DNA from 4 places in the Bacillus methanolicus genome. Region 1 is predicted to be linked to each of the others. Evidence: riboswitches for the same ligand, from Rfam matches in the RefSeq annotation. Region 1 holds a riboswitch; each other region holds the start of a gene.

What was found. A riboswitch is a leader RNA that binds a small molecule or an ion and turns the genes downstream of it on or off. The one in region 1 is predicted to bind thiamine pyrophosphate.
Region 2: another riboswitch for thiamine pyrophosphate. It lies ahead of thiW (energy coupling factor transporter S component ThiW); the one in region 1 lies ahead of C0966_RS07225 (IS110 family transposase).
Region 3: another riboswitch for thiamine pyrophosphate. It lies ahead of thiM (hydroxyethylthiazole kinase); the one in region 1 lies ahead of C0966_RS07225 (IS110 family transposase).
Region 4: another riboswitch for thiamine pyrophosphate. It lies ahead of tenI (thiazole tautomerase TenI); the one in region 1 lies ahead of C0966_RS07225 (IS110 family transposase).

The regions. Positions count from the first base shown of each region.
Region 1 covers NZ_PNFF01000001.1:1,455,249-1,459,464, forward strand. Annotated here, with positions in the region: gene C0966_RS07220 (ABC transporter substrate-binding protein) at 1-54, opposite strand, end outside; gene C0966_RS07225 (IS110 family transposase) at 479-1,759, opposite strand; TPP riboswitch at 1,939-2,048, opposite strand; gene C0966_RS07230 (response regulator transcription factor) at 2,243-2,836, opposite strand; gene C0966_RS07235 (PAS domain-containing sensor histidine kinase) at 2,849-4,216, opposite strand, start outside.
Region 2 covers NZ_PNFF01000002.1:913,578-917,793, forward strand. Annotated here, with positions in the region: gene gatB (Asp-tRNA(Asn)/Glu-tRNA(Gln) amidotransferase subunit GatB) at 1-1,417, shown strand, start outside; tRNA gene C0966_RS16260 (tRNA-Pro) at 1,783-1,856, shown strand; TPP riboswitch at 2,091-2,200, shown strand; gene thiW (energy coupling factor transporter S component ThiW) at 2,313-2,834, shown strand; gene thiC (phosphomethylpyrimidine synthase ThiC) at 2,918-4,216, shown strand, end outside.
Region 3 covers NZ_PNFF01000001.1:91,470-95,685, reverse strand. Annotated here, with positions in the region: gene thiE (thiamine phosphate synthase) at 1-258, opposite strand, end outside; gene thiD (bifunctional hydroxymethylpyrimidine kinase/phosphomethylpyrimidine kinase) at 263-1,078, opposite strand; gene thiM (hydroxyethylthiazole kinase) at 1,094-1,900, opposite strand; TPP riboswitch at 2,120-2,229, opposite strand; gene C0966_RS00365 (response regulator) at 2,432-3,103, opposite strand; gene C0966_RS00360 (ATP-binding protein) at 3,100-4,216, opposite strand, start outside.
Region 4 covers NZ_PNFF01000002.1:738,711-742,926, forward strand. Annotated here, with positions in the region: gene C0966_RS15345 (IS110 family transposase) at 1-104, shown strand, start outside; gene C0966_RS15350 (DMT family transporter) at 956-1,912, shown strand; TPP riboswitch at 1,967-2,072, shown strand; gene tenI (thiazole tautomerase TenI) at 2,165-2,794, shown strand; gene thiO (glycine oxidase ThiO) at 2,778-3,908, shown strand; gene thiS (sulfur carrier protein ThiS) at 3,913-4,116, shown strand; gene C0966_RS15370 (thiazole synthase) at 4,118-4,216, shown strand, end outside.

The DNA of each region.
Region 1 (4,216 bases):
ACCGCAGCCCGTTAAGAGCATGGCTGAAAAAAGCAATGCGAGCCATTTTTTCATTACTGTTTCCTCCCTCTATATACTTTAAAATTCTCCCGAATACTCACGTTTTCTCTAAATTTCATTAACACCTAATAGTTGATCCACCGAAAATCATGGTTATAAATTGAATTTATTTAAATTTCTTACAGATGGGGGGCCATCCTACCAACCAAACTGGTATTGTTTGGTAATAACAGTTATGACCGTGCGCAAAATCTCCACTCATCTCACGGTCGCTAACCCTCCCATGTATCACCGGATTGGGATCCATACATTCCTTCGTCCTGCGTATCCATGAGGTGGAGGTCGGATAAGCTCCTCAGCTGGGTCATAAGCCCGTATGGTAAAAATAAACTCCGACTCGGCACTATTGGTGTTTGTCTTTAGAAATACTTGAAGTATTCGATAGTAATTTGATTAACAAATTGGTTAATAAATCGGTTTAAGCAACTTGTAATGTAATTTGAGGCAAGCCTTGCAATAATTTTGAACCATCAAATTCACACTGTTTTTGACCAATGACAAATAAGACACGTAATAGCTTACAACACAAAGCGATGAGAGACTGTTGCTTTTTTAAAGGCCTTTCAGATCGTTTTGTATAGTATTGATGTAAAGCTTTAAAAGTTGGATTATGGGCAACGAGTGGCCGAATCGCTAGGTACAGAGCTTTACGCAGCCTGCTTCGTCCCCGTTTCGTTATTCTGGTTTGTCCTTTAAATTTTCCAGAACTATGCTCACGTAATGAAAGGCCTGCCAGATTAACTAATTGCTGAGGGTGACTGTACTTTGTGAGATCACCCACTTCAGCGAAGAATAGAGCGACTGTTGTAACACCTAACCCAGAAATATTCATCATTTGCTTAGCACCTGGGATCGTTTCTACAAGAGCTTCTAGCTCCTGATCCAACTCTTCCAACTGCGTTTGATAAAGCTCATATTGGTCAATCAGATATTCCATTTCACGTTTGGCAAACTGAATCCCGATTTGAATTCCAATGCTCTTTTTGGCCGTTTCCACTAGTTTCGTTGCTCGCTTCATTCCAACTCCTCGTTGTACAAATGGCTTCCACTTTGAGAGAATCTCTTCAGGTGTCATTTCTTTAATTTGAGAAGGAAATGGAAACAGTTTTAGCGTGCAAAGAGCTGCTTTTCCTTCCCAATCCCCGAAAACATCGAAAAACTCCGGAAAATAACGTTGAATCAAATTTTGAATACGTCCTTCTGTGATGGCAAGCTGTTGAGTGAGCTGATCTCTTATTTTGACGCCTTCTCTTAGTTCCGCGTAAATGCCGTCTAAGAGATTTGGTACGGAGTATCGGCCGTCTTTAATCAGCTGTGCAATCACTCTGGCGTCTTTTGTATCGTTTTTTGTTGGAGAGTTGTCATCAAGCTCTTTGCTTTTCTTTACATGCATCGGATTGACTAGCACAAAGTCATAGCCCTTTGCGGTAAGGAAATAAGCGAGATTTAACCAGTAGGGCCCGGTTGGTTCAACCCCAAAAATCACATGGTTCTTATCATTTTCTTTTTGGTGTCGATTCACCCAATCTAAAAGCATTTGGAAACCATGTATGCGATTTTCAAAGATCAAGCGTTTTCCAAATTCAATTCCTCGATCGTCTTGTGCCCGTGCCACGTGTTTGTCTTTGGCAATATCAATGCCGATTATTAATGTTGATGGTGTGATTTGCGAGATTTTTCGATTTTGAGTATAATTCATTATTGAGTCCTCCTTGGTAACTTATTAATTCGGGGTCAATGCATTGACACCCTGTACTATACCAAGAGGGCTCTTTTTGTTTCAAACCTCAAATTTCTTCATTACAGGAATGCTCCTTATGTAATTTAGAATTCGCAAGCCCGGGAACAAATGAAATGCGCCCAGGTCAGAACCTGAGCGCCTAGACGAACAATGTTCCCTCCGCTGGTCTGAACCAGTTCAGGTTCTAAGGGTCATCATCTTTCGGATGAAATCTCAACCGGCAACACCGGTTCCCCTACATTCTTGCTATGAAATTATCAATTCCTCATCTATTATAGCAGATTAGATAATTAATATAATAATTTTCTAATAAATTTGATCGGGGTCTGGCCCGTATTAAGATATCTCGAATCTGGCAGGCATCGGCCGGACAGAGTTCAAATCCCTCTTTTAGAGTTAACACCTAATGGCAGCTGCTGAAAATTGATAAATTTTTTGTGTCTACCGCGTCCTAACCCCAAACTTTTGGTAGAGCAACGTTAAATTATATTCCAGTGATCGTTGGCTCATCGATAAAGAATTAGCCATTTCTCTTGTACTTTTACCCTTTGCCAGTTCCGCCAATATGTCTTCTTCTGTTTTCGTCAGGATTACTGTATCTTGAGAATTGGTGCCGCCGGAAACGAAGCCCGGCCTTCTTAGTTCTCTTACAAGCGAAAGCGGCAAGATAACCTGTTGACGCAGGGCGCATCTTATTCCTATCACAAGTTCTTCTCTTGAAGAAGTTTTGGATAAAAAACCGGAAACTCCGGCTTCAACCAATAAATTAAAATGTGGTTTAATATCAAAACCGGTGTAAATTAATACAATTAAATCTTGATTATACGCTAAAGCTTTTTTTGTTAGTTCAAGCCCGTTCAAGTGCGGCATATACAAATCAAACAGCAATATATCATAATGTTGCAGCTTAATTTTATTTAATGCGTTCAAAGAACTGTTTTCTATTGAAATGTTAAAATCGGGTTCCTGCTCCAATAGCATTTTTGTACCTTCCAATATAGATAAATGGTCATCGACTATCAAAATATTTATCATCGTAAAAACCTCTCAAATTTTTTTATCTCCAATGCCGGTACATGGAATTTGCATAGTAACTTTTAATCCGCAATTCGGTTTTGAATAAAACTCTACATTGCCTGAAAGGCTCTGAACGCGTTGCTTAATGCTTGTTAATCCCATGTTGTTAAAGGACGGTTTTAACTTATCCAGTTCAAAGCCCACACCGTCATCAGAATATTCAAACATCATTTTGTCTTCCCGGGCACTAATATGAAGGTGAATTTTTGAAGCCTTGGAATGTTTTGTCGCATTGTTGATCAATTCCTGTACGATTCGATAAATTCCGATCGTTTGTTCCTCATTTAATTGAAGACTGGAAGTATTGTCTGTTGAAAAATAAATTTTAAAAGTTGAAGAAACTTGGGTATATTCAAATAAATTTTCCAATGCCCGCTCTAAACCCAATTCCCTTAGCAACGGTGGCCGAAGTTCATTACATGTCATCCGGATTTGGTGAATGGTGTCCAGCAGTCCTTGTTCAATTCCTTTAAGCAGTGCTTTTATTTCGTTGTCAAATTCATGGCGATGAAGCAATGATTCCATTCTTCTGTACAAATCAATTTGATCCTGCAGGACTGTATCATGCAAATCACTTGATAAATGGAGCCGTTCTTTTTCGGAAAGATTGAACAAGAGCCGCAAGATCCAAAGCGGTGTTTGGCTGCTTTGCATGGCAGCTTCCAATTGATTCATTAGATTCTCGATTACATCCAAGCTCTCAAATACCATATTGGCGTAGTAAACGATTGTTTCCAGCCAAATGGAATCCATTTCCTCTTCTATAGATTGTGCATTGAGAATGAGGATGTAGGCATGGCTGGTCCGCTCTCCTACTTTTATTAGAACCTTATCGTTAACGTTTACGATCTTGCCAACCGGAAAATTTTGCAAATCGGGTTGAAATTCAAGAAAATGAGCTTCTTCGATTATCTGATTTTCTTTATTAAATTGTAAGATCGCCGGCTGGGAATCTGGCAAAACTGTATTTATTTCATGGATTAATCTTTCTTTGAGATCTGATACTTTCATTACCGAAGACAAGTCTTGGGAAAAATTTTTCAAACTGTTTTGCAATAATTTATATCGATCCTTTCTATTTTGAAGCTCTATCTCCATATTTTTTCTTTCGGTAATATCCCGGACCGTAACGACTGTAAGATTATCTTGACTTTCTACAGGCATCGTCCGACACTCAAAATATTTAATATGGCCGGAGCGGGTAATTATCCTGTACTCACTCTTGGAAGGCTGTTGGGTCAAGATAACATTCCTATGTCTTTCCATTAAATTTTCTCTTTCATCAGGTTGTACAATATCAAATATGTCTTTCAATTCCTCAGGACTGTATCCGGTAGT
Region 2 (4,216 bases), on a different contig from region 1:
AACAGTGATAGGCCTTGAAGTACACGTAGAATTAAAAACTGATTCCAAAATCTTTTCGGCAAGCCCGAACCAATTTGGCGCTGAACCTAACACAAATACTTCTGTTATTGAACTCGGATATCCGGGCGTACTGCCTGTTTTGAATAAAAAGGCTGTCGAGTATGCGATGAAAGCGGCCATGGCACTAAACTGTGAAGTGGCAACAGAAACGAAGTTTGACCGCAAAAACTATTTTTATCCGGATAATCCGAAGGCATATCAGATTTCCCAATTCGATAAGCCGATCGGCAAAAACGGCTGGATTGAAATCGAAGTGGACGGGAAAAAGAAAAAAATTGGAATTACCCGCCTACATTTAGAGGAAGATGCAGGGAAATTAAACCACGAAAACGGCTATTCCCTTGTAGATTTAAATCGCCAGGGCACGCCGTTAATTGAAATTGTTTCGGAGCCGGATATCCGTACTCCTGACGAAGCGTATGCCTATCTTGAAAAATTAAAATCAATCATCCAATATACGGGTGTGTCTGATTGTAAAATGGAAGAGGGTTCCCTACGCTGTGATGCAAATATATCAATCCGCCCGGTTGGCCAAAAAGAATTCGGAACAAAAACCGAGTTGAAAAACTTAAACTCTTTTAATTTCGTCCGAAAGGGTTTGGAGTATGAAGAAAAACGCCAGCGGGAAGTGGTGCTTGCAGGCGGAACGATTCAGCAGGAAACGCGCCGGTATGATGAAGCGACAAATACGACGATTTTAATGCGTGTGAAAGAAGGTTCGGATGACTATCGCTACTTCCCGGAGCCTGATCTTGTGGAATTGTATATTGATGAAGAGTGGAAAGAACGCGTAAGAGCAGAAATTCCTGAGCTGCCTGATCAGCGGAAAAAACGCTACATCGAAGAACTTGGACTGCCTGCTTATGATGCTGCTGTTTTAACAGTAACAAAAGAAATGGCTGACTTCTTTGAGGCGACTGTCAAAGCCGGTGCAGATCCAAAACAAGCATCCAACTGGATGATGGGAGAGGTGTCTGCTTACTTAAATGCGGAACAAAAAGAGCTTCACGAAGTGTCTTTAACGCCTGAAAGCCTCGCGGGCATGATTAAGCTGATCGAAAATGGCACAATTTCTTCGAAAATCGCCAAAACAGTATTTAAAGAGTTAATTGAAAATGGCGGAGATGCAGAGCAAATTGTCAAAGAAAAAGGACTTGTTCAGATTTCCGACGAAGGAGCGCTTCTAAAAATTATTGCAGAAGTCATTGAGGCGAACCCACAATCAGTACAAGACTTTAAAAATGGGAAGGGTAAAGCGATCGGCTTCCTTGTCGGCCAGGTAATGAAAGCGACAAAAGGACAAGCCAATCCGCCGTTGGTCAATAAATTATTAAATCAAGAATTGCAAAAGCTATAATTCTGTAGAGGCTGTCTTATAAGGGTCAGACCTCATGTGCATTTATCGATATATAGCACATTTATCCAACATTATGTCCTATATATTGTGGTATAGGGTCTGACCCTAGGCTTTTGAGATAGCCTCTTTTTAATTTTTAGCAGATTAAGATCGGTCTTCTGGTCGGCACTGTTTTTGTCGAAATGAGCTTAGCAGCATTTGACAATTTCCGCATCTATTTCCCGGGAAAAATGTATGATATTCATGCACTCTTTCGAAAATTAATCAAACGTTTGATTAATAATTTGTTCATCGTTTTTTGAAGAATGGTGTAGAAAAAGGATATTGGCACATACCGAGTGAATATAGTAAAATATATGTGCCGTCGGGATATAGCTCAGCTTGGTAGAGCACTAGCATGGGGTGCTAGGGGTCGCAGGTTCGAATCCTGTTATCCCGATTTTTAATATTCAAGAGTTATTATCAAAGGGGGGGCTGATTCAGAAGCAAAGGATCAGCCCCCTCACTAAAAAACATTCTACATATTGTCATTGTCGGAGGGGCCAGACCCATAAAGGGTCAGCCTCTTTTTTGTCTTCTCTTAATTAAATAGAATTTTCGAAAGGGAGAAAAAAATCAAAAAAGTCCTTGCAATCATCAATGACTGTGATATATTAAACTATGACAATAATATAATTGGCACTAGGGGTGCCGGAGAATGGCCGGCTGAGATAAAGATCCGAATCTTTGACCCTTTTACCTGATCTGGTTAGTACCAGCGTAGGGAAGTGTATTGACTTAGTCATACAAAAGCAGATTCCTTCCGTTGGAGTCTGCTTTTTTTGACTCCGGCGATAATGAATATTTGCATGGTATTCCCTATCCCCCAGTGCCTGAACATTGGAGGGATTTTTTTGTGAAAAAAACACAGAAGCTTACGTTAACTGCCATGATGATTACGATTGGTACACTGACAAGCCACATGTTTTTTATCCCGATAGGATTTGCCAAAGTTTTTCCAATGCAGCATTTTATTAATGTTTTGTCAGCAGTTTTATTAGGTCCGTATTACGCAGTGGCTCAGGCGCTTTGCGTATCCATTTTAAGAAATCTAATGGGAACCGGCTCCGTTTTTGCGTTTCCGGGGAGTATGATCGGGGCCTTTTTGGCAGCATATTTATTTTCAAAGACGAAAAAGACATCTATGGCTTTTGTTGGTGAAGTCACCGGAACAGGTTTGTTGGGTGCTCTTGCTTCATATCCGATTGCAGTCCTTTTACTGGGAAAAGAAGCAACAATATTTGGATTCATTCCTTCGTTTATGGTCAGCTCCTTATCAGGTGCTTTTATCGGTTATGTCATTCTGACTGTTTTTTTGAGAAATACTGCGGCAAAAGAGAAGTTACTTGAAAAGACATCTTTTCATAACAGGATTTGAATATTTAGACAAATTTGCACCATATCAGCTCTTTAAAGCCGCATGTATCAAATAAATATTCAATTTTGAGGAGGAACTATTATATGACAAACGATTTTACTCAAATGATGTATACTTTTCCGGGAAGCAAAAAAGTGTATGTGGAAGGATCAAGACCTGATATTCAGGTCCCGATGCGGGAAATCTCGCTCAGCCCGACAGAATCCATGTTTGGAAAAGAGGAAAATAAGCCTGTGCGTGTGTATGATACAAGTGGTCCATACACTGATCCGAATTATGAGGTTGATTTGAAAAAAGGGCTTCCAAAGCTTCGCAGAAAGTGGATTTTGGAAAGAGGAGATGTTGAGGAATATCAAGGCAGATCTGTTAAGCCTGAGGACAATGGCTACCGCAGCGAAGAAGAAGCAAACCGGAAGATCGAGGTTTTTCCAAATACGAACAACCGTCCGCTGAGAGCGAAAAAAGGGCGCAATGTCACGCAAATGCATTATGCAAAAAAGGGAATCATTACCCCTGAGATGGAGTTCATTGCGATCAGAGAACAGCTCGATCCTGAATTTGTCCGCAGTGAGGTAGCTAGGGGAAGAGCAATCATTCCGGCAAATATTAATCATCCTGAGGCCGAGCCAATGATTATTGGGCGCAATTTTCATGTGAAAATTAATGCGAATATTGGGAATTCGGCTGTATCCTCGTCAATTTCAGAAGAAGTTGAAAAAATGACTTGGGCCGTCCGCTGGGGTGCCGATACGATCATGGATTTATCGACAGGAAAAAACATACATACAACAAGGGAATGGATTATTCGAAACTCTCCGGTTCCAGTCGGAACAGTGCCAATTTATCAAGCACTTGAAAAAGTGAAAGGCGTGGCCGAAGATCTGACATGGGAAGTTTACCGGGACACATTAATTGAGCAGGCGGAGCAAGGTGTTGACTACTTTACGATACATGCCGGAGTTTTACTTCGCTATATTCCTCTGACTGCAAAACGGACAACCGGGATTGTTTCCCGCGGAGGATCGATTATGGCTCAATGGTGCTTGGCACATCACGAGGAAAATTTCTTGTATACTCACTTTGAGGAGATTTGTGAGATTTTAAAAGCGTACGACATTTCCGTCTCATTAGGAGATGGTCTAAGACCGGGTTCAATTGCCGATGCAAATGATGAAGCGCAATTTGCAGAACTTCAAACGTTAGGCGAGCTTACTGAAATAGCGTGGAAGCATGATGTCCAAGTAATGATTGAAGGCCCGGGACATGTACCGATGCATCTTATAAAAGAGAATGTGGATAAGCAAATGGAAATTTGCAAAGAAGCTCCATTCTACACATTGGGACCTTTAACAACAGATATAGCACCGGGATATGATCATATT
Region 3 (4,216 bases), 1.4 Mb from region 1:
AATTGCCAGGCCGACATCGTCATTTACAATAAATGGCACACCGTGTTTTTTGCAAATGCTTTGAACTTTCTTGGCAAAATCTTTTTTCTGTTCTCCGGTCAAAGCTCCGTTTCCTTTTTCGCGGAACTGAAACAAAGTCGCCCCTCCCCGAAGGGCTTCCGTTACAACTTCAAGAGGATCTTTTAGACAATTGTTGCTCCCCATTATAAAATAAACTTTTAACAGCTCCCGCATATTCTCTTTTGAAATTCCAGCCATGATATCACCTTTTTTCAGATACTAGTTTTTGCCGGTAAGCCCAGTGATTTGTCGGCCCGTGTCCTAGTCCGATTCCCAGTTGATTTTCAATTGCGGCAGCGATAAAATCTTTTGCTGTTTGGACTGCATTTTGTACCGTATTTCCCTTAGCCAGTTCAGCAGCAATCGCTGCAGCAAACGTACAGCCGGTTCCATGTGTGTTCTTAGTTTCAATTTTTTTGCTTTTAAAATAGTAAAACTCCCGACCGTCATATAACACATCAACCGCTTCACTCGCGTTTTCGTGTCCGCCTTTAATGACAACATTTCTGGCTCCCAGTTCAAAAATATACTTCGCTGCCTCAAAGCGGTCTTCAATCGTTTCAATTTTGATTCCTGTTATTGCTTCTGCTTCCGGAATATTTGGGGTAACAACTTCCGCAAGCGGGAGCAAGCGATTTTTCAAAGCGCTGATCGCTTCATTTTGCAATAACGGTGCTCCTCCTTTTGCTATCATAACCGGATCGACAACAACATTTTTCCAGCCGAATTTTTTGATTTTGCCGGCAACAGCCTCAATGATTTCACTGTTGAACAGCATGCCTGTTTTCACTGCATCGGCGCCAAGATCTGTACCTATCGATTCGATCTGTTGTTCAACAGCCTGAACGGAAAGCGGGTAAACACCTTGAACCCCTAAAGTGTTCTGGGCCGTAACAGCTGTTATGGCAGACATGCCAAAAACTTCTAGTTCCTGAAAAGTTTTTAAATCGGCTTGGATCCCGGCTCCGCCTCCGCTGTCCGAACCGGCAATCGTTAAAGCTTTGTGTACTTTTTTCATAGATTCTGGCCTCCTTTACACTCGTTCAACCGAAGCTAAGTTTCTTATATCATCAGATGAAAGTTTGGCTAACTGGTTTAAAAATTCAATTTGAAAACTGCATGGTCCTTTGTCAGATGTTTTATCAGCCGCGATTTCAGCTGCCACTCCATAGCAGGCTAATGCAGCGGCAGAAGCTTCTAATAGGTTTTTTTCTACGGCAGAAAAGGCGCCGATAATTGAAGTCAGCAGACACCCTGTACCAGTAACCTTAGTTAAAATTGGATGTCCGTTACGGATGAGGTATGTCGTTTCACCGTCGGAAGCTACATCCTCCTTTCCTGTAACAGCAATGGTTGTTCCCAATTGTCTGGCAGCTTTTTTGGTCAGTTCGATAACATCTCCATTGCCTTCCCCTGCATCAACGCCTTTAATAAACCAGTTTTCACCGATCACATTTGCAACTTCTGCAGCGTTGCCCCTGATGACGGAAATTTTGAGATCATTGACAATTTTCTTCGCTACAGCTGTCCTGTAAGGGGTAGCTCCCGCTCCGACAGGATCTAAAATGACTGGAACGCCTTTTTCATTTGCCGCCTTTCCGGCGAACATCATTGCCTCGACGGTCTTAGGATTCAGCGTGCCGATATTTAAAACAAGTGCTCCTGCTATGTTCGCAATATCCGAAACTTCTTCTTTTGCGGCTGCCATGAACGGGGAAGCTCCTAATGCCAACAAGCCGTTCGCAGTAAAATTCGCGACGACAATATTCGTTATGTTATGTACGAGCGGATTCGCTTTTCTCACTTTCTCAAGTGAAGCAGCAATGGTTTCAGTATTCATCTTGATCAAGCACCCTTTCTAGCAAGTTAGAGGAAAATCACCTGATGAGCCGCCAGCAAATAATATGAACAATCCGTTTTGAGTTTTTGAATTTCTTATTTTGCTTTTTTCCTATACGTTTTGCAAATGGAAGATTGCCTCTAATAGCGAAAAAGACACTCTGCGTAAGCAAAGTGTCTCTAAATAGACTGATAGGATCATGTAAAATTTACAGCCGAAAATATCCTCAGCACTTTTCCCTACGCTGGCATTATCCAACAGGTTCAAACGGTCTGCGACGGAATAGCCGCACTCTCAGCCTGCTTCCGCGGGCTCCCGTAAACTATTCAATTTAATTCTAAGTCTACTCCTCCACCCTCAAAAATGCAAGTAAAGGAATAGGCGGGAGGAAAGGATATGAGGGGTCTGGCCCTCGATACGTTAACGCGGTGAAGCGGTGAGGGTCTGGCCCGCACCACGTTAATGCGGTGAAGCGGTGAGGGTCTGGCCCGCACCACGTTAATGCGGTGAAGCAGTGAGGGAGCCTGGCCACTATTTGTTTAGTTTGTATCGGTTTATTGGCCGGCCAATGCCGCCGTATTGGAAATCGATTTGGACATGCCCGCATTTTTCAAGGTAATCGAGATAGCGTCTCGCCGTTACTCTGGCGATCCCCACCCCTTCAGCGACTTCCTCTGCTGAAATCGGCACTTTTGTTTCCGCCAGGAATTTCGAAATCTTTGTAAGCGTCAAGGCATTCAACCCCTTTGGCAGATCAAAAGTATTGCCCTGTTCTTTGCGGAAAAAGAATTCATCTAGTTCCTGTTGGGAAATCCTCTCTTTTTCATCAAACTTCATTCGAAAAGACCGGTAATTTTCCAGTGCTTTTTTGATCCGTTCAAATTTAAATGGCTTCACAATATAATCAAACGCTCCGTGCTGTAAAAACGAGCGGACTGTTTCCATGTCGCTGGCTGCTGTAATCGGAATAATATCCACATTTATCCTTTCCGTCCTGATCACCTGAAGAGTCTGGAGCCCATCCTGCTGGGGCATATACACATCAATGATCACAAGCTCCGGTTTCTTCGATCGAACCAAATTTATACCCTCTAAGCCGTTTGATGCCACTCCGACCACTTTAAAGCTGTCGACTTTCTCAATAAATTGCCGATTTACTTCCTGTACCATAGGATCATCTTCTATCAACACGACTTTGATCACCCTTCTGCCCCCTTTTGTTCAGTATACATTGAAAATGTTATCGAAAATGATGTTCCCTTTCCTACCGATGACTCTAAAAGAATATCCCCTTTCCCTTTTTCAACAACCTGCTTTACTAAATATAATCCGATTCCTCGTCCGGTCTCAGACTTGGTAGAATATCCCTGGTCAAAAATAAACGGCTGGACATGTTCAGGTATGCCGCTTCCATTGTCTTCTACTAATATACATAGTAACTGATCGTTTTGCTGAATTCTTACATAAACTTCTTTATCATCATTCATCACATTTTTAAAAGAATCAAATGCATTCTCAATTAAATTCCCCAAAATTAACACAAAATCATGATGGTCCATAAATGGCGGAAACTGTTTCAAAGAACTATGGCGGTCAATTGTAACTTGAATGCCAAGTTCTTTACCGCGGCTGACTTTACTAAGCAACAAACCGGTAAGGCTGTCATCATGAATGTTTTTGCTTAAAAAACGAGTCAGCTCTTCTTGCTCCTCCGTTATTTCAAAAACATATTCGAGCGCTTTTTCCTTATTTCCCAGTTGAATTAATCCCGCTATCGTATGAAGCTTATTCATATGCTCGTGGTTTTGGACACGCAATGCGTTTACAAAAGCTTTAACCCCCGTTAATTCTTCCGCCAGTTTTTTTACTTGAGTACGGTCCTGGAAGATAGCAATCGCCCCAACTGTTTTATTATTCACCTTAATTGGAATCCTGTTGCTGACAATTGCCAAATTCCGGATCTGCAAATCTTTATTATAAATTGGCTTTTCTAATTCTATGATTTCAGGAAGACGTGTATCAGGGAGGACATCCCGTATCTTTTTCCCGACAACATCCCCATCAATTCCCAGCATCTCTTTAGCCTTTTTATTAAAAATCGTAATCGTTTCTTCCATATCAATCGCTATGATTCCTTCATGCATGGCATTAAATGTTTCGGTCCGTTCCACAAGCAGCCTGGCAATTTCATGCGGTTCAAGCTGAAACATTTGCTTTTTAATATGCCGCGCCAGAAGCCATGCACCCCATCCACCGAAAAATAATGCAAGCACACCCGTCCAGACTATTTGTTTTTTGAGTGATAACAATGTCTCA
Region 4 (4,216 bases), on a different contig from region 1:
AATCAAGTGGAAAAGCGATGACAGCCATTGCACGAGAATTAGCAGGATTTATTTGGGCGATCACTCAAGAAATCGATCGATTGCAAGCCAAATTAACGAGTTAATCGAAGGGTTATTGAAAACTGGTCTACATTTAGCTTTATGAATCAAGGATAAAAGAAAAACTGAGAATAGGGCTCGGAGGCAAAGGAAACATCCGGTAAGGAGAACCCACGATAAAGGCTTGTGCCATGTCTCTATTAGACTAACGCACGATATGAGTTAGTGGAAGCTCCTTAGTACGGAAAGATAAAATGTGAGAACCCACGGATATCAGAATGCTTACCGTTGTAGAGAGATTTTTGCCTTCGTGCCGTGCGCTTAGCCCAATCTGAATGAAAAAGAAAGGAGGAAATTCATCCCTTTTCAGCTTTTGATATCGTCTCAATTCAAAGATCGACCGTCAAGGAAAGCACTTGACAGTCAATCTTTGAATTGAGGTAGGGTAGTCAAGCTGAAAAAGGAACATCTCTAGCTTATCCAAGCTAACTCCCTAAAAGAAGCCAAAAAAGCGCTTCTTTACTTAAAGTCGGCCAAAAACATAAAGATTAAAGAAATTTTGTGGGGGACTTGAAAGTTTCGTTCATATCAGCCTTTAATTTGATAAATGAGCTTTTATTTAGATAAATGAGTCTTTATTTTGAAATATGAGCCTTCATTCGAATATATGAGCTTTTATTCCAAAAAATGAGCCTTCATTTTCGTTTATGAGCCGTCGATCACATTTATGAGCTTTCCATCACCATCATTCCGCTAAAAAATATCCGAGACTTGTCCCGGTTTCTATATAACGAATCCCCCGGCAGAAACAAGATGTGTTCTTTGTGAATTCGATAAAAGGTTTATATTATTCTCACAATATAATGTACAATATAAATAGGATCAGCCAAGAGGGGGAACAGATGTGGGAAATTTCATAGGACAAGATCGTTACAAAGGTATTTTAATGGTAACTTTTGGAGCTACATTATGGGGATTATCAGGTACCGCGGCCCAGCAGCTTTTTCAAAATTATGGTGTTCCGATTGGGTGGCTAGTGACAATACGGCTGTTATTCTCGGGTGTAGCATTAATTGCAATAGGTCTGTTAAGTAAAGATAAAGAAAAGGTATGGGCGATTTGGAAAGATCGAAAGACACGACTCCAGTTATTACTATTTGGAATTCTTGGATTGTTAGGAGTCCAGTATACATATTTCGCTTCGATCGAAACAGGAAACTCTGCGGTTGCTACATTACTTCAATACTTAGCTCCGATATTTATAACTGTCTATTTTATTTTGAGACATCGTGTATTTCCTGGTCGTATTGACCTAACAGCAATTCTATTAGCACTTTTAGGAACTTTCCTTTTGTTAACGAACGGTTCAATTAAGAATTTCGCCGTTTCCAATATCTCTGTCGCATGGGGAATATTGTCCGGTATAGCCCTTGCTTTTTATACAATATATCCCGTTCGATTACTAAAAAAATGGGGTTCAATAGTCGTTGTTGGATGGGGAATGATTATAGGAGGAATTGGATTGAGTTTTATTCATCCCCCTTGGAAAATAGAAATTCAAGATTGGTCTATACATACACTTTCACTCATTAGCTTTGTCATTATTTTTGGAACGTTGATTGCATTTTTTCTTTATTTGGAAAGCCTTCGTTTTATTACCCCGAAAGAAACAAGTCTACTAAGCTGCACAGAACCGCTCGTCGCTGTTATTTCAGCAATTATATGGCTTCATGTTTCTTTTGGAGTGTTTCAAGCATTTGGCGCCCTGTGCGTGATGGCAATGGTAATTATCTTATCCTTTAAATCAAATGAACCTCAAAAAAAATTAACCGTCATTGAAGATGGAAGGCAATTCCAACGCAAACAAGCCTAAAAAAATGTTTCCACTTTTTCGGATTCGTGTTAAAATTTTAATAAATTAAATAATTCGCAACACTAGGGGAGCCTTTTAAAGGCTGAGATTGAACTTCGGTTCTAAACCCTTTGAACCTGATCTGGATTATACCAGCGTAGGGAAGTGGAGACTATTTTTTAGACTAGGGTATTTTTATGTACTTTAACCACTCTTTATGCTGGAGAGTGGTTTTTGTTTTGCCAAGTTTACGTCCAAGGGCAGGTGTGGACGATGGAAAAAGAAATTCATGTCATTTCGAACGGTATACAGAAAACCGATCAGTTTGTGAAGATAGCTTCTGAGATTCATCCGTATGTTACCGCCATTCACATTCGCGAAAAAACTGCAACAGCCAAAGAGGTCTATACCATCATTAAGGCAATGATCGATCAAGGAATCCCGTCCGGAAAAGTAGTTGTAAATGACCGTGCAGACGTTGCAAGAGCAGTTCATGCACAGGGTGTTCAACTAACATACCAAAGCCTTGATGTACAACTTGTTAAAACGAGTTTTCCGGAATTGCGCATCGGGAAATCGGTTCACTCGATACAAGAAGCTGTTGAAGCTGAAGAGCAGGGAGCAGATTACCTTTTGTACGGACATATTTTCTCCACTTCTTCAAAGCCTGGATTGGCCCCAAGAGGTCTAGGTTCATTGCGGCAAATAGTAAAGGAGGTGGCAATTCCGGTAATCGCGATAGGAGGTATAGTACCTAATAATGCGAAAGAAGTTTTGTCGACAGGTGCGGCCGGCATTGCCGTCATGTCATTAATATGGGAAGCTCATTCACCGTTAGAAGCAATAAAAGAATTATATACGTTTGTAAATGGAAAGAGGGTTTCAAATGACAACCAGTTATGACGTTATTATTGTCGGAGGCGGAGTGATTGGCAGTTCAATAGCCTTTCATTTGGCAAAAAAGAAACGAAAGGTCCTGTTAGTCGAAAAAGACCGGATTGGATGCGAGGCATCAAGCGCGGCAGCGGGAATGCTTGGTGCACAGGCGGAAATAACAGAAGCCGGTCCTTTTTATGACATGGCGCAAAAGAGCAGAAGTCTGTTTCCTGCCATAGCAGAGGAATTAAAAGAATGTTCCGGTATTGATGTTCATCTAGTAAATAAAGGGTTATTAAAGGTAGCTAGATCAGAAGACGAAGGAAACGAGTTAAAGAGACTCAAATCATTCTACCAGAAGCAAGGACAAAGAGCCGAATGGTTGTCTGATGCAGAGCTGCTTGAAAGAGAACCGAACCTTTCCCGTGATCTTATAGGCGCTATGTATCTGCCGGATGATGGACATGTGCTTGCTCCGGAATTAACTTCTGCTTTTGCGAGGGCAGCCTCCATTTTAGGTGTGAGTTTACGAGAGTACACAACAACAACAGGAATCATTATTCAAAAAGACCGGATTATTGGCGTTGAAACGAATGGCGGTAATTTTTACAGTGATACGGTAGTAGTGGCATCAGGTGTCTGGTCAGGAACCTTGCTGCAGCAAACCGGTCTTCATCTTCCGTTATATCCTGTGAAAGGGGAATGTTTTTCTTTACTGTATCCGGCAGCACCGATTACTGCTACCGTTATTTCGGAAGGATGCTACATTGTGCCAAAACAACGGGGCCGTCTTATCGTTGGCGCTACTATGGCAGAAGGACAATACGATAAAAAGGTGACTCTAAAAGGAATTCGAGACCTTTTAACAAAGGCAGAAACGATATTACCGAACATTGTAGAGGGCGAATGGGAAAAAGCTTGGACAGGCCTTCGTCCCCAAACTCCTGATGGATTGCCTTATATGGGCAAGCATCCTGAAATTGAAGGGCTATTTATTGCTGCGGGCCATTTTCGCAACGGAATATTGCTTAGCCCGATCACAGGACAGTGGATGACAGAGCTGATCGAAGGCGATCGGCAGGAAGAGACGTTGCAGCCGTTTCGGGTAGACCGGTTTTCAAAAACGCTGATAGCGAGGTGACAAAATGAAGCTCATTATAAACGGAGATGTAGTCGAACTGTCTAATGAAGTACGTACGATTCAGGATTTGTTGGCTCACTTCAACTTGCAAGACAAAGGAGCCATTGTTGAACTGAATCGGGAAATTCTTGAGAAAAGTGCACATGCAGAAGCATATTTGTCAGATGGCGATAAAATAGAAATTGTTCATTTTGTGGGAGGCGGTTAACATGTTAAAAATTGGTCCTTATCAGTTTGAATCGAGGTTGCTGCTTGGAACAGGGAAGTTTCCTGATTTTGATGTACAGAAAGAGGCGGTAAAAGTATCA